DNA from 2 places in the Streptomyces sp. NPDC044064 genome. Region 1 is predicted to be linked to the other one. Evidence: predicted binding sites of a transcription regulator. Region 1 holds the regulator's gene; the other holds the start of a gene.
What was found. The regulator HspR, encoded in region 1, represses chaperone genes until heat shock. The targets are predictions, from matches to a motif close to TTGAGNNNNNNNNNCTCAA.
Positions count from the first base shown of each region.

Region 1 (7,140 bases):
ACCAACGTCGACCGGACCATCCGGTCCGTGAAGCGTCACATGGGCACCGACTGGAAGATCCAGCTGGACGGGAAGGACTTCAACCCCCAGCAGATCTCCGCGTTCATCCTGCAGAAGCTGAAGCGCGACGCCGAGGCGTACCTGGGCGAGAAGGTGACCGACGCGGTCATCACCGTCCCGGCCTACTTCAACGACTCCGAGCGTCAGGCGACGAAGGAGGCCGGCGAGATCGCCGGTCTGAACGTCCTCCGTATCGTCAACGAGCCCACCGCGGCCGCGCTCGCGTACGGCCTCGACAAGGACGAGCAGATCATCCTGGTCTTCGACCTCGGTGGCGGCACGTTCGACGTCTCGCTCCTGGAGATCGGCGACGGTGTCGTCGAGGTGAAGGCCACCAACGGTGACAACCACCTCGGTGGTGACGACTGGGACCAGCGCGTCGTCGACTACCTGGTCAAGCAGTTCGCGGCCGGCCACGGTGTGGACCTCGGCAAGGACAAGATGGCTCTGCAGCGTCTGCGCGAGGCTGCCGAGAAGGCCAAGATCGAGCTGTCCTCGTCCACCGAGACCTCGATCAACCTGCCCTACATCACCGCGTCCGCCGAGGGCCCGCTGCACCTGGACGAGAAGCTCACCCGGGCTCAGTTCCAGCAGCTGACGGCCGACCTGCTGGAGCGCTGCAAGACGCCGTTCCACAACGTCATCAAGGACGCCGGCATCTCCCTGGGCGAGATCGACCACGTCGTCCTCGTCGGTGGCTCGACCCGTATGCCCGCCGTCGCCGAGCTCGTCAAGGAGCTGACCGGCGGCAAGGACGCCAACAAGGGCGTCAACCCGGACGAGGTCGTCGCCATCGGCGCCGCCCTGCAGGCCGGTGTCCTCAAGGGTGAGGTCAAGGACGTCCTGCTCCTCGACGTCACCCCGCTGTCCCTCGGTATCGAGACCAAGGGCGGCATCATGACCAAGCTGATCGAGCGCAACACCACGATCCCGACCAAGCGCTCCGAGATCTTCACGACGGCCGAGGACAACCAGCCGTCCGTGCAGATCCAGGTCTACCAGGGCGAGCGCGAGATCGCGGCCTACAACAAGAAGCTCGGCATGTTCGAGCTGACCGGTCTGCCGCCGGCGCCGCGCGGCGTCCCGCAGATCGAGGTCGCCTTCGACATCGACGCCAACGGCATCATGCACGTGACCGCCAAGGACCTGGGCACGGGCAAGGAGCAGAAGATGACCGTCACCGGCGGCTCCTCGCTGCCGAAGGACGAGGTCGACCGCATGCGTCAGGAGGCCGAGCAGTACGCGGAGGAGGACCACCGCCGCCGCGAGGCCGCCGAGACCCGCAACCAGGGCGAGCAGCTCGTCTACCAGACCGAGAAGTTCCTCAAGGACAACGAGGACAAGGTCCCAGGTGAGATCAAGTCCGAGGTCGAGGCCTCCGTCGAGGAGCTGAAGGCCGCGCTCAAGGGCGAGGACACCGCCGAGATCCGTACCGCCACGGAGAAGGTCGCGGCCGTCTCGCAGAAGCTGGGCCAGGCCATGTACGCCGACGCCCAGGCCGCGCAGGCCGCGGGCGGTCCCGAGGGTGCCGCCGCCGGTGGTGCCAAGGCCGCCGACGACGACGTGGTCGACGCCGAGATCGTGGACGACGAGCGCAAGGACGGTGCCGCGTGACGGAGGAGACCCCGGGCTTCGAGGAGAAGCCCGACGTCCCCTCCGGCGCGACCCCCGAAGACGCCGAGTCGAAGGCCGCTCCCGAAGAGGGGGCGGCCCCGGCCGGGGACGTAGCAGCAGACGCGGGTCTGGTGGCCCAGCTGGACCAGGTGCGCATGGCTCTGAACGAGCGCACGCTGGACCTCCAGCGGCTCCAGGCCGAGTACCAGAACTACCGCCGCCGAGTGGAGCGCGACCGGGTCGCGGTCCGGGAGGTCGCCATCGCGAACCTCCTGACCGAACTCCTGCCCGTGCTCGACGACATCGGCCGCGCGCGGGAACACGGCGAACTGGTCGGCGGCTTCAAGTCGGTGGCCGAGTCGCTGGAGACCGTTGCGGCCAAGATGGGCCTGCAGCAGTTCGGCAAGGAGGGCGAGCCCTTCGACCCGACGATCCACGAGGCCCTGATGCACAGCTACGCACCGGACGTCACCGAGACGACGTGCGTGGCCATCCTGCAGCCCGGGTATCGCATCGGCGAGCGCACCATCCGCCCCGCGCGGGTGGCCGTCGCCGAGCCGCAGCCCGGCGCGCAGGCCGTCAAGGCGGAGGGCACCGAGGAGACCACCGAGGCGCCCGCGGCCGACGACAAGGAGAACGGTGGCCCGGAGGAGGGCTGACGTAATCACCGGAGACAGGAAGGAGGGGCGTCGGGGATGAGCACCAAGGACTTCATCGAGAAGGACTACTACAAGGTCCTCGGCGTCCCCAAGGACGCCACCGAGGCCGAGATCAAGAAGGCGTACCGGAAGCTCGCCCGCGAGTTCCACCCGGACGCCAACAAGGGCAACGCCAAGGCCGAGGAGCGCTTCAAGGAGATCTCCGAGGCGAACGACGTCCTCGGCGACCCCAAGAAGCGCAAGGAGTACGACGAGGCACGCGCCCTGTTCGGCAACGGCGGCTTCCGCCCCGGGCCGGGCGCCGGCGGCTCCTTCAACTTCGATCTGGGCGACCTCTTCGGGGGCAACGCGCAGAGCGGGGGCGGCTTCGGCGGTGGCATCGGTGACGTCTTCGGGGGCCTGTTCAACCGCGGCGGGACCACGGGCACCCGTACCCAGCCGCGGCGCGGCCAGGACATCGAGTCCGAGGTCACGCTGAGCTTCACGGAGGCCATCGAGGGCGCCACGGTGCCCCTGCGGATGTCCTCCCAGGCGCCGTGCAAGGCCTGCTCCGGCACCGGCGACAAGAACGGCACACCGCGGGTGTGCCCGACCTGTGTCGGCACCGGGCAGGTCGCGCGGGGCTCGGGCGGCGGCTTCTCGCTGACCGACCCCTGCCCCGACTGCAAGGGCCGCGGCCTGATCGCCGAGCACCCCTGCCTGGAGTGCAAGGGCAGCGGCCGGGCCAAGTCGTCGCGCACGATGCAGGTCCGCATCCCGGCGGGCGTCACCGACGGGCAGCGGATCCGGCTGCGCGGCAAGGGCGCGCCCGGCGAGCGGGGCGGACCGGCGGGCGACCTGTACGTGATGGTCCATGTCGGCGAGCACCCGGTGTTCGGGCGCAAGGGCGACAACCTCACCGTCACCGTGCCGGTCACGTTTGCCGAGGCGGCTCTCGGCGGCGAGGTGCGGGTCCCCACCCTCGGCGGCCCCACCGTCACCCTGAAGCTGCCGCCCGGCACCCCCAACGGCCGCACCATGCGCGCCCGGGGCAAGGGCGCGGTCCGCAAGGACGGCACCCGTGGCGACCTCCTGGTCACCGTAGAGGTGAGTGTCCCGAAGGACGTCTCGGGGAAGGCTCGTGACGCGTTGGAGGCGTATCGCGAGGCGACCGCGGACGAGGACCCGCGGGCGGAGCTGTTCGAGGCCGCGAAGGGAGAATGAGAGTGATGGACGGCCGTCGGCGCAACCCGTACGAACTGACCGAGGAGACCCCGGTCTACGTCATCTCGGTCGCGGCCCAGCTCTCCGGACTCCACCCGCAGACGCTGCGTCAGTACGACCGCCTGGGTCTGGTCTCCCCCGACCGCACCGCCGGCCGGGGCCGCCGCTACTCGGCCCGTGACATCGAGCTGCTCCGCCAGGTGCAGGCGCTGTCGCAGGACGAGGGCATCAACCTGGCCGGCATCAAGCGGATCATCGAACTGGAGAACCAGGTCATCGCGCTCCAGTCCCGCGTCGCGGAGCTGGAGGCGGCCCTGGACGGCGCGGCGGCCGCGATGCAGCAGCGCGAGGCCGCCGTCCACGCCTCCTACCGTCGCGACCTGGTTCCGTACCAGGAGGTCCAGCAGACCAGCGCGCTGGTGGTGTGGCGGCCGAAGCGGCAGCAGAACGACTGAGCGTCCGTGACAGCTGAGAGGGGCCCGGATTCCGGGCCCCTTTCGCGTGCTCGGGGTGTTCGGCGTGTTCAGGGCGCGAGGGAGGCCCAGTCGGCGCCGGGTGCGGACTCGGTGCCGTCGGGCTGCAGGGCGGTCACCCGGTAGAAGTGGGTGGTGCCCCTGGCGGCGCCGGTGTCCTGGTAGGAGCTGTCCGTGGTGGCCGCCAGCTTCTCGTACGCCTTGGTGTCCGGGTTCCAGCGGTAGACCTGGTAGCCGGTGGCGTCCGCCACCGCGTTCCAGGCCAGCGCGACTCCGGTTCCCTCGGCGGTCGCCGACAGCCGGACCGGCGAGCCCTCGGGCGTCGGCTCGCCCGGCGTCATGTCCAGCTCGGTGACGGCCACGGCCTCGGCCGGGCCGTTCCACTGGATCGCGGAGTTGCCCTGGTCGTCCACGGCATCGACGAAGAAGCAGACCTCGTCGCCGTCCGGGAGCGCGGTGTAGTCGTAGGACGTCGTGCCGGGGGAGACGTAGTCCGCGGTGCCGCCCCAGCAGATCTGGTCGCCCGGGTCGCCCACCACCTCGCCCCAGTGGATCTCGTAGTACTTCAGGTCCGTGGCGGGGTTCTTGTCCCAGTCCAGGTGGAAGCCGTACTCGGTCGGGGTGACGTTCAGCCCGGTGACGAGGGCGGGCGGGTCGTTGTCCCAGATCTTGCCGTACCGGGGCTCGGACCGGGCGGACTCGTTGCCCGCCGCGTCGACCGCCGAGACGCGGTAGTAGTAGACGACCTTCTCGGCGGCCGAGGTGTCCAGGTAGGAGAGCTGGTCCGTGGTGCCGAGCGCGGTGTACGTGCCGTTCTCGCTCGCCGCCCGGAAGACGCGGTAGGACACCGCGCCCGTGACCCTGCCCCAGGCGACCTTCAGCCCGCCCGTGCTGTCGGCCGGACCGAAATGGCCCCCGGCGCTCACGTCGGCCGGCGCGTCGGGTGCCACCCGGTCGACGGTGGTCACCGCCTGGTCCGCGGTGCCCGTCGACTCGTTGCCGGCCCGGTCGTAGGCGCGGACCTCGTAGTAGTACGTCTCGCCCGTCTTCGGGAGGGTGGCGTCGGTGTACGAGGTGGAGGTCGTCGTCGCGAGCGGCTTGCTGCCGAACGACGTGCCCTTCAGCCGCCGGTAGACCCGGTACCCCGCGAGGTCCATCTCCTTGTTCCTGCTCCAGCTCGGCTTCGCCCTGCCGGTCGCCGCGTCGTACGACACCGAAGTCCCCGTCGGGACGAGGGGCTTGACCTTGTCGTCGGCGGCCGAGAGCCGGGGCAGGTACGAGAAGGCGACGTCGGCGGTGCCGGTCCAGTTGACGTAGTCGACGCGCAGGGTGTGCTTGCCGGACGGGATCGTGACGTCGACGGACTTGGTCTGGTCGGTCGAGACGTTCTTCCAGATGTCCACCTTGCGCACGCCGTCCAGGTACACCCGTACCCCGTCCTGGGTGCTGACCGGCAGCGAGAACGGCCCACCGGAACCGAAGTCCCGTGTCACGCTCCAGCGCACGCCGAAGTTGTCCCTGGGCAGGCCGGTGGCCGGGGCGCCCGTGCCCCAGTGCTCCGAGATCCCGGAGTCGCAGTCCGTCTTCTTCGGGGTGCCGGAGAAAGTGGTGTTCGCGTAGAACGTCCGGGTGTACGAGGGCGATGTGCAACTCGGGGCGGCGGAAGCGGCGGTGGTGGCCGTGCCCAGCAGGGCGCCGGTTGCGGAGAGCACGACGGCCGTGATCGTCGTGCGTCTGGCTGGGTTCATTCGGTCCTCTGCTCGAGTCGGGGAAACGGTGTGCGACCGTCGGTGATCACGACTCGCGGGTATTGCCATTGGTTGTGCGGATCTTTGCCTCCCCGTGAACTCCGTTTGGATGGAGGGTCCGTAAAGGGTGTTTGGAGATGATTCCGCTCCTCCTTCACAGGTGCAGCGGAGCGTGCTGTTGCGCACTCGTTAAGTAGTTCCGCTTGACGCCGGGTAGCGGCTCCGCGTTGGCTTTTCAGACACCTGGGTCGTAAAGCAGCACCCACGTCCGGAACGCACCTGAAGTGAGCCCTCGAATGCGTCGTATCGCCATAGCCGTGGCTGCATCCACGATGACCCTTTCGCTTGCCGGCTGCGGCGTGCTGGACGCGACGGGGGACGGTGCGAGCGCGAGCCCGACGAAGGGTGACGACGTCACCATCGGGCTGCTGCTGCCGGAGAAGGCGAACAGTCGCTACGACAAGTTCGACTACCCCATCATCAAGAGCAAGGTCGAGGAGCTGACCGACAAGAAGGGCAAGGTCGAGTACGCCAACGCCGACGCGGACGCCGCCCGGCAGGCCGGCCAGATGCAGTCGATGATCGACGAAAAGGTCGACATCATCCTGATCGACGCGGTCGACTCGCACGCCATCGCGGGCCAGGTGAAGAAGGCCAAGGACGCGGGCATCCCGGTCATCGCCTACGACCGGCTGGCCGAGGGTCCGATCGACGCCTACATCTCCTTCGACAACGAGCTGGTCGGCGAGGTGCAGGGCCGCACGCTGCTGGAGGCGCTGGGCTCGAACGTCGACACCTCCGACAAGATCGTCATGGTGAACGGCTCGCCCACCGACCCGAACGCCAAGCAGTTCAAGCAGGGCGCGCTGTCCGAGCTGAACGGCAAGGTGACGATCGCGGACACCTTCGACACCCCGGACTGGAAGCCGGAGAACGCCCAGACCGAGATGGCCGCGGCGATCAGCAAGATCGGCAAGAGCAACATCGCCGGGGTCTACGCCGCCAACGACGGTATGGCGGGCGGTGTCATCAAGGCGCTGAAGGCGGCCGGTGTCACCAGCCTGCCCCCGATCACCGGCCAGGACGCCGAACTGGACGCGGTGCAGCGGGTCATCGGCGGCGAGCAGTACATGAGCGTCTACAAGTCCTACCCGGACGAGGCCGAGGCCGCGGCCCAGATGGCCGTCACCAAGGTGCAGGGCAAGGACATCCAGTTCGACGCCCTCACCCAGGACAAGGTGGACAGCCCCACCGCCAAGGACATCCCGGCCAAGCTGGTCCAGGTGAGCCCCCTGGTCAAGAGCAGCATCAAGGACACGGTCATCGCCGACGGGATCTACACGATCGACGAGATCTGCACCCCCAGGTACAAGGCGGCCTGCG
Region 1 covers NZ_JBWKFN010000004.1:20,214-27,353, reverse strand. The annotation lists gene dnaK (molecular chaperone DnaK) at 1-1,674, shown strand, start outside; gene grpE (nucleotide exchange factor GrpE) at 1,671-2,333, shown strand; gene dnaJ (molecular chaperone DnaJ) at 2,370-3,536, shown strand; gene AC07DS_RS07770 (heat shock protein transcriptional repressor HspR) at 3,542-3,991, shown strand; gene AC07DS_RS07765 (fibronectin type III domain-containing protein) at 4,060-5,757, opposite strand; gene AC07DS_RS07760 (sugar ABC transporter substrate-binding protein) at 6,054-7,140, shown strand, end outside.

Region 2 (7,140 bases), on a different contig from region 1:
GTTTTCTCCAGGTACGGTTGACGATCTTCTGTGCTCAGTTGACGACCACGTCCGGCGGAGCGGGCGCGTCCTGGCCGGTGGTGCCGCCGCTGTCCTGACCGGGGTCCGGGGCCGCGGGTCCGGGGTCGGCCGGGTGATCCGGCGGGGCGGGCGTCGCCGGTGTGGAGGTGCTGCCTGTGTCCCCACCGGACGGGTCCGGCTTGTGGTCGGGGCACGGCGGGCCGTCGCTGCCGTTGGTGCCGGTGCCGTTGCGGCCGTTCGTGCCCTTGCCGCCGCACGAGCCCCTGCCGCGGCCACCGGTGCCTCCGGTGCCGGTACCGCCCGGAGCCGTGCAGATCGTGGCGTCACCGCCGGTGCCGTTGCCGCCGTTGCCCCCCGTGGCGTTGCCGGCCTGGCAGGAGTCGTGGTCGTCGTGGTGCCCGTCCCCGTGATCGCCGTGCTTCTTGCCGTGGTCGTCCTTGTGGTGATCGTCGCTCTTCTTGTGGTCCTTGCTGCCGTGGTCGTCGTGCTTCGCCGAAGCGGTCACGCTGTACGGCGCGGGGGCGGCGAAGGCGGCGCCTGCGGGGATCAGGACTGCGCCGAGGGGGAACAGGAGGGAGGCGGCGGCCACGGCCAGGCTGCTCTTGCGGACGTTGCGGATCATGGGGGGAGGTGCCGTTTCTTGAGGGGGGTGGTCGGGATTGCGGGGGGGGTGGGGGCTCGTGGCCGGTGGCCGGTGACCGGGTGGCGCGGCCGCTGACCGCGCCACCCGGATCCGCCGTCGCTCACTCGCTGCTGTCAGCGAGGCGGGCCTCAGTTGGCAGTGGCGTCACCTCCGTTGCCGCCGGTCGCGTCGCCACCACCGTTGCTCGTGGCATTACCGCCGTCACCACCGGTCGCGTCGCCCTTGCCGTTGCTCGTGGCATTACCGCCGTCACCACCGGTCGCATCACCCTTGCCGTTGCTCGTGGCATTGCCGCCGTCACCACCGGTCGCATCACCCTTGCCATTGCTCGTGGCATTGCCACCGTCACCACCGGTCGCATCACCCTTGCCATTGCTCGTGGCATTACCGCCGTCACCACCGGTCGCATCACCCTTGCCATTGCTCGTGGCATTACCGCCGTCACCGCCGGTCGCATCACCCTTACCGTTACTAGTGGCATTACCGCCGTCACCGCCGGTCGCATCACCCTTGCCATTGCTCGTGGCATTACCGCCGTTGCCGCCGGTCGCGTTGCCCTTCTTGGCCTTCTTGTGGTGGTTACCGTCGTGCTTGTCGTGGTGCTTGGCCACCAGCGTGACGGCCGACGACTCGTGCGCCGGGGCGGCCGAGGCGGCGGTGGCCGGGAGAATGATTCCGCCGGCGACGACCACTGCCGAGGCAACGATCGTGGAGAGGCGGAGACCACGCTTGGTACGGACGGACTCACGGTTCTCGTCGATGCGCTTCATGACTTTCTCCTACTTGATTCGGGGCCCTTTTTCGGTTTCCGGTTTCTCCGGTGGGGCCGTGCTTCAAGTAGGCCGGAATGCCGGCACGCGGTCATGTTCCGAGGACTCGGGACTTGACGAAGAGGAAAGCACCGGGTATTCAGCGCGGCGCGCCTAGGACGCCGGTCCCCCGAGGACCGGGCCGGCCCAGCCGGGCGGGGCCGGCGGTGCGGGCGGGGCGGGCACCGGGTCGGCAGCGGGGACGGCGTCGGCAGCGGGGAGGGCGTCGGTCGCACGGGCGTCCACCTGCGTGGGCGTACGGCGCTGCGGGCCGCAGTCGGCCAGGGCTGCGCGCAGGGCCGCGACGAACTCCAGGCAGGTGCCGTACCGGTCGTCCGGGGCCTTGGCCAGCGCCCTGCACAGGATGGCGTCGGCGGCCGCCGGGATCCCGTCCCGTTCCTCGCTCAGCAGGGGCGGCGGGTCGTACTGGTGCGCCCACAGCAGCTCCAGGTCGTCGTCCCGGCGGAAGGGCGGCGCGCCCGCGAGGGTCTCGTAGACGACACAGGCCAGGCTGTAGAGATCGGATCTGCCGTCCACGGGGCGGCCCGCGACCCGCTCCGGCGCCACGTAGTCGAGGGTGCCGACGAACTCTCCCGCGGTGGTGAACCCGGTGAGTGACAGGGACTTCTTCGCCAGCCCGAAGTCGGTGAGGTAGACGTGCTCGGGGTGGTCGCTGTCGACACCCTTGGTGACCAGGACGTTGCCGGGCTTGACGTCCCGGTGCACCAGATCGTGCTCGTGGGCCGCGTCGAGCGCGGACGCCAGCTGGGCGGCGATGCGCAGCGCGGCCGGCACGGAGAGCGGGCCGTCCCGGTCGAGCACGGCACGCAGGTCCATTCCGTGCACGAAGCACATCGCGATGTACAGGATCCCGTCGGTCTCGCCGGCCTCGAAGACAGGCACGATGTGCGGGTGCTCGATGGCCGCGGCCACCCGTGATTCCTGGGTGAAGCGGCGGCGGAAGGCGTCGTTGCGGGTGTACTCGGGGGCGAGGAGTTTCAGGGCGACGGTACGGCCGAGGCGCAGATCCTTGGCGCAGTACACGACGGCCATGCCACCGCGGCCCAGCTCGCGCTCCACGCGGTAGCCGGCGATCTCCGTCCCGATCGGGCCGGAGGGTTGCACCACCTGCCCACTCACGCCTGAATTCTATCCAGTTGATCCATATGTGCGCTTGTCCACGGCCGCGCTCGTCCACGGCACGGCGAAGGCCCGGGCCTCCCTCACGGGACCCGGGCCTCGCCTCATCCGGTCACGTCCGTCACGCCGCGACCGGAACCTCCGGTGCCGCGCCGTTCGTGGCGGGCGCGAGCGCCAGCTCCAGGACCTGACGGACGTCGGTCACGGCGTGGACGTCGAGCTTGTCCAGCACCTCGGCCGGGACGTCGTCCAGGTCGGGTTCGTTGCGCTTGGGGATGATCACGGTGGTCACCCCGGCGCGGTGGGCGGCGAGCAGCTTCTGCTTCACACCGCCGATGGGCAGCACCCGGCCGGTCAGCGACACCTCGCCGGTCATCGCCACGTCGGTGCGGACCAGCCGGCCGGAGAGCAGGGACGCGAGGGCCGTGGTCATCGTGATGCCCGCGCTCGGTCCGTCCTTCGGGACCGCGCCCGCCGGGAAGTGGATGTGCACGCCCCGGTCCTTCAGGTCGGCCACCGGCAGCTCCAGTTCGGCGCCGTGGCTGCGCAGGAAGCTCAGCGCGATCTGCGCCGACTCCTTCATCACGTCGCCCAGCTGACCGGTCAGGGTCAGCCCCGCCGCACCCGTCTCCGGGTCGGCGAGGGACGCCTCGACGAAGAGGACGTCACCACCGGCTCCGGTGACCGCGAGACCGGTCGCCACGCCCGGCACGGACGTACGGCGCTCGGCCGGGTCCTGGGCGGACTCGGGCACGTGGTGCGGACGCCCGATCAGCGCGCGGAGATCCTCGTCCCGGACGGTGAACGGCAGCTTCCGCTCGCCGAGTTCGTGCTGGGCCGCGACCTTGCGCAGCAGCCGTGCGATGGACCGCTCCAGGGTGCGCACGCCCGCCTCGCGGGTGTACTCGCCGGCGAGCCTGCGCAGCGCGCTCTCGTCGATCGTGACCTCGTCCTCGGCCAGGCCGGTCCGCTCCAGCTGACGCGGGAGCAGGTGGTCACGGGCGATGACGACCTTCTCGTCCTCGGTGTAGCCGTCCAGCCGGACGATCTCCATACGGTCGGCGAGCGCCTCCGGGATGGCCTCCAGAACGTTGGCGGTGGCGAGGAAGACCACGTCGGACAGGTCCAGTTCGACCTCCAGGTAGTGGTCCCGGAAGGTGTGGTTCTGGGCCGGGTCCAGCACCTCCAGCAGGGCCGCGGCCGGGTCGCCCCGGTAGTCGGACCCCACCTTGTCGATCTCGTCCAGCAGGACCACGGGGTTCATCGACCCCGCCTCCTTGATGGCACGCACGACCCGGCCGGGCAGCGCGCCGACGTACGTACGCCGGTGACCGCGGATCTCCGCCTCGTCCCGGACGCCACCGAGGGCGACCCGGACGAACTTGCGCCCCATGGCGTGGGCGACACTCTCGCCCAGGCTGGTCTTTCCGACACCAGGCGGCCCGACCAGAGCCAGCACGGCCCCGCCGCGCCGCCCGCCGATGACACCGAGGCCGCGCTCACTGCGCCGCTTGCGCACCGCCAGGTACTCGGTGATGCGCTCCTTCACGTCCTCCAGGCCCGCGTGCTCGGCGTCCAGGATCGCCCTGGCGCCCTGGATGTCGGCGGAGGCGCTGTCATCGGTCCGCTCGTTCCACGGCATCTCCAGGACCGTGTCCAGCCAGGTGCGGATCCACGAGCCCTCGGGCGACTGGTCGGAGGACCGCTCCAGCTTGTCGACCTCCTTGAGGGCGGCCTCGCGGACCTTCTCCGGCAGGTCGGCGGCCTCCACACGGGCGCGGTAGTCGTCGGACTCCTCGCCGTCCTGATCGCCGTTCAGCTCGCGCAGCTCCTTGCGGACGGCCTCGAGCTGACGCCGCAGCAGGAACTCGCGCTGCTGCTTGTCGACGCCCTCCTGGACGTCCTTGGCGATGGTCTCGGCCACGTCCTGCTCGGCGAGGTGGTCGCGCAGCTGCTGCGCGGCGAGCCTGAGCCGGGCCACCGGGTCGGCGGTCTCCAGCAGCTCGACCTTCTGCTCGGTGGTGAGGAAGGGCGAGTACCCGGAGTTGTCGGCGAGCGCGGAGACGTCGTCGATGGCCTGGACGCGGTCCACGACCTGCCAGGCGCCGCGCTTCTTCAGCCAGCTGGTGGCAAGGGCCTTGTACTCCTTGACGAGTTCGGCGGCATGCCCGGGCAGCGGGTCCGGCACGGTCTCGTCGACCCGCGCGCCCTCGACCCACAGCGCGGCACCGGGACCCGTCGTACCGGCACCGATCCGCACCCGGCCGCGGCCGCGGATCAGGGCCCCCGGGTCGCCGTCGGCCAGCCGGCCGACCTGCTCGACCGTGCCCAGCACACCGGTCTTGGCGTACGTGCCGTCGATGCGCGGCACCAGCAGAACCTTGGGCTTCCCGGGCTCCGACCGGGCGGCGGCCTGCGCGGCCTCCACCGCGGCCCGCACCTCGGCGTCGCTCAGGTCCAGCGGAACCACCATCCCGGGCAGCACGACCTCGTCGTCGAGCGGCAGCACGGGCAACACGAGCGTGAACGCCGTGGACTCAGCAGCCATGATCTCCCCTTAGGCAGTCAACTTGAGCTATGCCGACTCAATGCACGGCGCTCCGCCAATGTTCCCGGGTCCCTGTTCGCTGTGAGCGATCGACCGGCGACCCTGGTGTTGTCGCAGGCCAGAGGTGATGTCGGTGGGGCCTGCCAGGATGCCCGGACATCGGCACGAACGGGGAGGCCGCATGGGCACCTGGGACACGGGCCCCTTCGGCAACGACACCGCCGCGGACTGGTGCGACGGTCTCGACGACGCGTCAGCGGACGGGCGCGCACGATTGGTTCACGACGCGCTGGTGCGAGCCGTCGGATGCGCGAGCTGCTCCTGCCGCCCTCGGAGGGGGAACAGCTCAGCCCGTACCGACCGTACGGCCCAGGAAGGCCGGCAGGCGGATGTGCGGGGGCGCGTCCGACGGGGCGGGGACCTGTGGGCCGAAAACGCCCGGCATCCTGTGGGCGTCCGTAACGCCGTTCACTTCGACCGCCCGTTCGATCCGCGTCACCGCATCGGTCATACGGACACCGGGGAATTCGCCTGGAGGCGCCAGCGCCGCACCAGCGGCCAGCCGGCGATGCCGATGGCCAGGGCGATCAGGTGGCCCCAGTTGGTCATCGGGTCGTGGAAGGCGATCAGGTCGTCGAGGAGCGTGCTCGCGACCAGGGCGAGGAGGGGCCAGCGGACCCAGGGGGTGAGCAGGCCGGACAGGGCGCCGATGCTGCCGGCGACGCCGAAGCTGATGCCGTAGTCGAGACGGTGCAGGGAGGTGTCCGGGAGGTGGCCGAACAGGACCGCGAGGCCCACCGGGACTTCGGTCGCGAGGGTGGCCAGGACGTGGCCCGCCAGGAACACACAGGCCGCCCGGGCACCTCCTATCCGCCGCTCCAGCGCGGTGAGCACCAGTACGAACGCACCCGCGTACGGCGACACGACGCCGCCCGCGATCCACAGCGCGCTCGTCAGCAGCACCAGCACCGGTGTGCGCACCAGGTGGGCGACGTCGGTGCTGGAGCCCTGGTACAGCGTGTGCATCAGGGCGGGGTCGGCCCAGGCCGCCACCAGCGAGGTGAGGGCGAGGAGGGCCGCGTAGGAGAAGGTGAACGGGGTGCCGGTGGGGGTCGGCAGGAGGTACCAGGACCGGAAGGAGGGGCGGGGCGCCGCAGTCGCCGGGGCCGGCGTCGCGGCAGGGGCGGGCAGCTCGCGTTGGCGTGGGACCCCGTCGAGCAGGCCGGCGACATCCGGCAGGGAGTCGGCGGGAAGGGGCGTGCCCGAGGGCGGGGGCGTGGCCGTCGCAGGCCCGGTCACGGTCCGTTCCACGCTGAGGCGCTCCTTCCGTCGCGCCCCACCCTTCGTGTTCCCGCGGCCCCTGTCTATGACCGACGCCACGCGAGAGCGGATTCACAGCAACCTCAGAGGCTCCAAACGCGTCCGCCCCCGCCGCGCGGCCCGCTCCCGCCACTCCTCGAACTCCAGGACGAACGCCAGGACGAGCTCCGGTCGGCGCGCGCGAGGCGCGCGGTGGCGGCGCGCGACGGCATCAGGTCCGCACCGCCCCGCCACCCGTGACACCCGTGTCACCCGCGGGTTCGTGGTCAATTCCCGTGAACGCAGGGCCTCGTTCAAGCAGGATGAGCGTATGACTGCCGTCTACGACACTCCTGTGGTCCTGGACCGTCGCGAAGGCCCGTACGGGGAGGTGGTGCTGCGCAGGCACGGCGACTTGTTGCAGATCATCGCCAACGGGTGCTTCCTCATGGACACCTCCGACGGCCGCTCGGAGCGGCTGCTGGTCGACGCCGCGTACGACGCCCTGGACGGGCGCCCGGCGCCGGACGTGCTGATCGGCGGACTGGGGGTGGGATTCTCGCTCGCACACGCCGCGGCGGATCCCGGCAGGTGGGGCCGGATCACGGTCGTCGAGCGGGAGCCGGCCGTCGTGGACTGGCACCGGGGCGACGGACCCCTGTCGGCCGTCTCCGCGCACG
Region 2 covers NZ_JBWKFN010000010.1:249,976-257,115, reverse strand. The annotation lists gene AC07DS_RS18790 (hypothetical protein) at 35-643, opposite strand; gene AC07DS_RS18785 (hypothetical protein) at 793-1,434, opposite strand; gene AC07DS_RS18780 (serine/threonine-protein kinase) at 1,588-2,613, opposite strand; gene lon (endopeptidase La) at 2,735-5,161, opposite strand; partial or broken gene AC07DS_RS18770 (DUF4259 domain-containing protein) at 5,289-5,450, shown strand; gene AC07DS_RS18765 (hypothetical protein) at 5,508-5,672, opposite strand; gene AC07DS_RS18760 (rhomboid-like protein) at 5,669-6,472, opposite strand; gene AC07DS_RS18755 (spermine/spermidine synthase domain-containing protein) at 6,792-7,140, shown strand, end outside.
Region 2: a site for HspR is predicted at 5,184-5,202, ahead of lon (endopeptidase La). Genes of this name have one in related genera too.